2 regions of the Negativicoccus succinicivorans genome follow, and region 1 is predicted to be linked to the other one. Evidence: riboswitches for the same ligand, from Rfam matches in the RefSeq annotation. Region 1 holds a riboswitch; the other holds the start of a gene.

Evidence for each region. A riboswitch is a leader RNA that binds a small molecule or an ion and turns the genes downstream of it on or off. The one in region 1 is predicted to bind cyclic di-AMP.
Region 2: it holds a riboswitch for cyclic di-AMP, as region 1 does, so the genes downstream of both, KIB08_RS04120 (C40 family peptidase) here and KIB08_RS02025 (APC family permease) in region 1, are expected to answer to the same signal.

Annotation. Positions count from the first base shown of each region.
Region 1 covers NZ_JAHAJN010000002.1:121,334-124,743, reverse strand. Annotated here, with positions in the region: gene KIB08_RS02035 (cob(I)yrinic acid a,c-diamide adenosyltransferase) at 1-547, opposite strand, end outside; gene KIB08_RS02030 (helix-turn-helix transcriptional regulator) at 553-1,713, opposite strand; cyclic di-AMP (ydaO/yuaA leader) riboswitch at 1,909-2,033, shown strand; gene KIB08_RS02025 (APC family permease) at 2,058-3,410, shown strand, end outside.
Region 2 covers NZ_JAHAJN010000005.1:83,432-86,841, forward strand. Annotated here, with positions in the region: gene KIB08_RS04110 (metal ABC transporter permease) at 1-315, opposite strand, end outside; gene KIB08_RS04115 (metal ABC transporter ATP-binding protein) at 312-1,028, opposite strand; gene KIB08_RS04120 (C40 family peptidase) at 1,082-1,744, opposite strand; cyclic di-AMP (ydaO/yuaA leader) riboswitch at 1,739-1,865, opposite strand; gene KIB08_RS04125 (glycosyltransferase family 2 protein) at 1,874-2,818, opposite strand; gene KIB08_RS04130 (aminotransferase class III-fold pyridoxal phosphate-dependent enzyme) at 2,918-3,410, opposite strand, start outside.

The sequences.
Region 1 (3,410 bases):
CGTCATAATAATGTTTCACGTTGCGCATTTCGGTCACGAGATCCGCGCGGTCAACTAACCATTGCGGCGCTTTGCGACCGGTGAAAACAAGTTCGGTGCCGGCGGGCTTGGCGGCGATTAACGCTTCACAATCCTCCCGCGTGACCAAACCGAAATGCAACGCGACATTGATTTCATCCAAGATCACGACATCGTACTCGCCTTTCGCCAGCGTTCGCGCGGCGATCTCCACACCGTTGCGACACGCTTCGACGTATTCGGCGGGCGGATTTCCCGGCGGAAACACCACGACATCGGTGAGCGCTTTTTTAGTTTCTTCGGTGAGCGTTCCTTCCGGCGCGATGAAATACGGCTTCCCCAGCGACTCCCGGTAGAGAAGCGGTGAAATTCCGTCCAAAATTTTCTGCTCGCTGTAATATTCTGATTTCATAAACTGCAGCAACCAGACTTTCAGACCGGCGCCGACGGCGCGAATCGCAAGTCCGATCGCGGCCGTGGTTTTGCCTTTCCCGTCTCCCGTATAGACTTGGATATAGCCTCGTTTCATCGACGTCACCTCATCTCGACACGATCAAAATATAACGGTTCTTCGCGGCGATACGCGTTCGCCATCGCGATAGCCGTTCGTTGCAGGTCCCGCACCAGCGATTCCGGCGCCAGCACTTTCACGGCCGGACCGAATTGCAACGACCAGTGGAAGAGCGCAGTAGCGTTCACGGTGACTCCGACGACCACGGTTTTGTCCGTAACTTCGCTGATCGTGCAGGAGGTTCCGAAATCGTCCATGACGGCGTCCAAGATCTCGCGATCACATCGGAATAAACACGGTACCGCCGGTCCGGCGAACATGTTGACATGCTCCGCCAGATGCTTCGGTAAATGCAATTCGTCATCGCCCGACTGCGTCACTTCGCGCAACGGACGAACCTCACGGTTTTTTTCGATTCGCACATCCTGCATCCGATCGACGCGGTAATGCGAAATATCATCATGCCCTTCGGTATTACCGATCAGGTAGAAACGACCGTTCGTCGCGACTACCGCGTACGGGCTCACCCGGTAGCGATGCGGACGTTTGCGATGCCGACGAATGCGCGGCCGCTGCTGCTTGTCCGGACCGTATTGCAGGTAATGGAACATGACCGGTTGCCGCGCTTCGATCGCCTCATTCAAAACTTCCAACGAATACAGCATCTGCTCGTTGGCGGGACTTTCCTGTTGCCAGTTGAGCCAGTTTTCATTCGGAATGTTGTGGACTCCCAACGTGGGATTCGTATAATACCGACTTTGCAACCGCAGCAGTTTTTGGATCATGTCCTCGACCTGCCGGGCCGGTAAATGCGAAAACAACAGACCGTCAATGAGCGTGGTCAGTTCCACCGGCGCGAATTCATGCTCGTAATACCACGAACCGTAGACATTTTCCACTTGTTCGCGGCTCGCACTCTTGCGTTGCCACGGTTTGTAACCGAGCGGATAGCCCGCTTCCAAGAGATTGACCAGGTTGCGTTTGACGGCTTTACGATCCAACACCATTCCATAGTCTTCTTTCAGGTGCGTCAGAATCTGCTGCTGCGACAGCGGATGTTCGGGGTCGGAAAAGCGGCGCAATATCGTCAAGATGTATAATACGCTCAGCTTCTTCGCCGGAATCTCGGACGGCGACGTCATCACGCGCAACCCCTGTTCGGTTGCTTTCGTTCCTTTTTGCATGGGCACACCTCCTTGCCGCAATGCCATCTGTAATTTCAGTATAGCACGATTTAACGCCATAAAACAGTCATAAAAGAGCATTTATGAACTTTTTAGCGGCGACGGAGTCCGTTTTGCCGACGGATTTATGTTGCGTCGCCAGCCGCTGTTTTTTCCTATTTACAAGACATTTCCGCGGCGTTATAATGTGGTGGTAAAAACGAAATTCCGAATTTCCTGACGGAAAACGGGGGAACCAACTCTTGGGGTGAATCGAAAGAGGAAGACAACCTTATGCTTCTAACCCGACAGCTAACCTCGTAGGCAAAAGGTAAGGTCCCATAGGACCGGGAGGTCTATTTTTCATGCGCAAATTTACATTTTCTTCATTTTCTCAATTGCTTTTAGGGCGTCCGCTCAAGAGCACGGAGCTCAGTCACGAGCAGCTGCCGAAGTGGAAAGCGTTGCCGATTTTTTCGTCCGACGCTCTTTCCTCCATCGGTTACGGTCCGGAACAAATCGCGCTCATTTTGGTATTGCCGGGACTGATTTTATATGACTATTTTCCGTGGATTATCGCGGCGATCGTGGCATTGCTTTTCATCATTACGATTTCCTACGCGCAGGTCATCAAAGTATATCCCAAAGGCGGCGGCTCGTATGCGATCGCCAAAGAATATCTCGGTGAATATCCGGCGCTGCTCGCGGCGGCGAGTTTATGCGCGGACTACGTGTTGACGGTCGCGGTATCGGTATCGTCCGGTACGGCGGCGCTGATTTCCGCGTGGCCGGAGCTTGCGCCGTACCAAATTTCCATTGATCTTTTCGCAGTGTTTGCGATATTGATGCTGATCAATTTGCGCGGTTTGCGCGAAGCGTCCAACGCCTTTGTGTGGCCGACGTATGCTTTTTTGGTCACCGCGCTGCTGCTCGCCGGATCGGGTCTCTACCAAATTTTTGCGCTCGATCGACCGCCGGTCATTTTGCCGCAAGCGACGACTACGATCACGCCGGCCGTTCTTTACTTTTTACTGTTGCGGGCCTTCGCCAACGGTTGTTCTTCGATGACCGGCGTGGAAGCGATCGCGAACGGCTCGGGCGCGTTTCGGGAACCAGCGGCAAAGAATGCAAAAGAAACGATTGCCATGATGGCGATTATTTTGGCGACGCTGCTGCTCTCCACGGGTTTTCTCATCGTGCATTTCGGTTTGCTGCCGAGCGCGGACCGCACCTTGCTCTCGCTTTTGGCGGAGACCGTGTGGGGACGCGGAACGGGTTATTTCATCTTCCAACTGCTGACCACGGTAATTTTATATTTAGCCGCCAACACCGCGTACAACGGTTTACCGCCTCTGATGTCCATTTTGGCGCAGGACGGTTACCTGCCGCGCTACCTCGCGCACCGCGGTTCGCGTCTTTCCTTTGCCAACGGCATCGTTTTACTGTCGCTTTGCGCCGGCGGACTGATCGTCGCGTTCCACGGCGATGTGGAACATTTGATCTCGCTGTACGCATTGGGCGTATTTCTTTCCTTCATGCTGGCCCAAGCGGGTCTTTGCGTGCATTGGTTCCGCCAACAGCCGCGCCCGCACGGACGACTCTTGCTGAACGGTTTCGGCGCGCTGGTCACGGCGACCGTCGTGAGCATTATTTTAGTCACCAAATTCATTCACGGCGCCTGGATCATTTTAATCTTCCTGCCGATTTTAATGCGCATA
Region 2 (3,410 bases), on a different contig from region 1:
GCACACGACCGCCAACGCCAAACCGCCGTAGAAAAACAACGCCAACCCCATATCGCCGTATTGCAGATGCTTGCGTCGCACGATTTCAATACCGCCTGCGGCGGCGAGCGTCAAAATGACCGCGCCGATCGCGGGATTAATGCCGAGCAACGCGCTTCCCGTCACACCGGCAAAGGCGATATGCCCCAAACCGTCTCCCAAAAGCGACTGCCGCCGGATCACGACAAACATCCCGACTAAAGGACAAAGTAACGCGACAATGAGGCCGGCCAAAAACGCGCGCTGCATAAATTCATAGCTGAGCATTCCCATCATCCGACCACCTCCGCCATATGCAATCCGGTCGCATGGCTGGTGACAAACTGATGCGGCGGACCGTCATAACAAAGCGTACGGTCGATGCAAAGCACCCGATCGGCATGCGGCAACGCGCGCGCGATATCATGCGTCACCATGATGATCGTTGTCTGCTGCTCCGCCTGAATGTTGCTGAGCAAATCCAGCAGCATATTGCCCGCCGTATAGTCGATCCCGCTGGTTGGCTCATCCAAAAGCAGCAGAGCCGGCCGCGCAGCGATCGCCTGCGCCAACATGACACGTTGTTGCTGCCCTCCCGACAGATCACCGATGCGCTTATGTGCCCATTCCGCCATTCCCACTTTCGCAAGCAATGCTTGACGCCGTTCGATCTGTTCGGCATGTGAAATCTCCGTTCCCCAGAAGCCGAGATCGACTACTTCGCTCACCGTCGCGGGAAATGATGCTGTATTTTGATTATAATGCTGAGGCACGAAACCGATACCGCCGGCGCGTTGCCAAGCTTGCGGCGATTGGCCGGCAATCGTAATCGTTCCCTCGGCCGGCGTCAGGAGTCCCGCCAACAACCGCAGCAGCGTTGTTTTCCCGGCGCCGTTCGGACCGACGATTAAAGTAAATCCGCCGTGCGCCAGCGTAAAGTTAATGGCGTTAAATACCGGCTCTTTGTCGTACCAAAATGCCAGGTTTTGCGCTGTAATCCATTCGTTCATTATCTGATCGATCCTTCAAATGTTTATTTCATAAAAAAAGAGGCTTGCGCCTCTTAGATTAACCGTTTTGCTCCCACATAACAATCGCTCCAGTAGCCCTCCGACAAGCTGTCGATGACTACGCCGCGACTCGATGTGGAACTGATAAAGCGATCGCCTCCCAGGTAAATACCCGAGTGCGATACACCGTCCGTATATGTTGAGAAAAAGACCAGGTCACCCGGCTGCATTTGACTGCGACTCACGCTACGCCCCATGTGGTATTGTTCATCGGCCGACCGCGGCAATACCAGTCCGGCCGCTTTGGCAGCAAACTGAACGAATCCCGAGCAATCAAAACCACTGGGAGTAGAACCTCCAAAAAGATACGGCACACCGATACATTCCTGCGCTACGGAGATCAGTCGCCGCACCAACATCGTCGAAAAATCGCCGCGGCTGGTAGGTATATCACGACTCAACAACGCGCGGTAGGTAGCCGGGCCGACCAAACCGTCCGCTTCCAAACCATGCGCCGCCTGAAATTCCCGAATCGCATCTTCCGTTGCCGGACCGTATACGCCGTCCGCGTCCAAATGATACCCTAGCGTTCCCAAACGATGTTGAATCGTCGAGATATCTTCGCCGATATCTCCCGGGTGATAGGTAGCCCCCACCGCCATCGGTACTACCAAAAACATCGCCATACAAACCCAGTGTCGTATTCTCGTCATCATGCCCCCTTCCGCCTGCGAGGTTAGCTGCCGGGTTCGGCCAAGAGCTGACCGTCTTTTGCAAGATACACCCCGAAAACATTTGGTTCCCCCGCGCGCATATGCGCTTCGGCACACCCTTGTGTCTTGTCGTTAATGTCTCGTTTTCTGATTCACCGTACCGCGCAACCAATACAGAGGTCGATCCTTTACCTCCGCAAAAATGCGCCCGATATACTCACCGATAATTCCCAAAAAGATCAACTGCAAGCCGCCGAAAAGTAACATCATCACAGCAAGCGTGGCCCAACCGGGAACCGCTTCCAGGAAATAATACTTAATCAACAGCACATAGATGATCAAAAGCAAGCTGCCGATGCCTGACAACACTCCCACATAAAGAGCCATGCGCAGCGGCAACGTCGAATATGAAGTAATTCCGTCCAAGGCAAACCGCACCATCTTGCGCAACGAAAATTTACTTTCGCCGGCATAGCGCGCTGGTGCACGGAATGTAATTTGCGTTTGCCGATAACCGATATCGCTCACCAGGCCGCGAATAAATCGCGCCTTTTCGCGAAACAGCAACAAACTGTCCGCCACTTTGCGATCAATCAGGCGAAAATCGGAACCGCCTTCGGTAATCTGCACTTGGGAAATAGAATTAATAAAACGATAATAGAGTTTCGATGTCCATTTTTTGAACGCACCGACATTGGCGGTCGAAAGCCGTACCGTCTGTACCACTTCATAACCGTCATACCATTTATCCAGCAGGTCCGGTATCATCGTCGGCGGATGCTGCATGTCTCCATCCATGGTAACCACCGCATCGCCGCGGGCATGATCCAAGCCGCAGGTAAGTGCGGTTTGATGTCCGAAATTGCGTGCCAAAATAAAAGCTGTCACGCGAGCATCCCGTTCCGCAAGCTCCGTTAAAATCAACGGTGTGCGATCACTTGAGCCGTCATCGATAAATAAAAACTCAAATGATTCATCACGATGCGCAACCACTTCGCATAACGCATCGTAAAAGTGCAATATATTGTCCTCTTCATTGAAAAAAGGAACAACGATTGAAATCAGCATTTCTACCACCAAACACTACTCCTTCTTTATTTTACCATACGCGAGAGGACCGCGCCACTGCGACAACTGCAACTGCAGACAGCTTCTTATTGAGCGCCGAACCACTCCCTATTTACGCCCTTTGTGCTCCCGAAAAACCGCTGCTTTTTGGAACGCTTTGCGCGCTGCAGCAAGCGTTTGGCGAATATCTTCATCCGTATGCGCAAGCGACATAAAGCCGCATTCGAATTGACTCGGCGCTAAATACACACCGGCCTCCAGCATCGCGATGAAATAAACATTAAATTCATCCAAGTGCGAAGTCGCTACCGTATCGTAATCCGTGACTTCATGTTCACTGAAAAACACGGTGAACATCGAACCGATCCGATGCACTATGATCGATACTCCCGCTTCTTGCGCCGCCGCTTCCAAGCCTTGGCACAACGTTTCCGTTTTTGCAGCCAATTCTGTAAAACGGTCCGCGGACAATTTATTCATTGTCGCCAATCCTGCCGTTACCACGAGCGGATTGCCCGAAAGCGTCCCCGCCTGATACACCGGTCCTTGCGGCGCCAAATTTTCCATCACTTCGCGTTTACCGCCGAACGCACCGACAGGT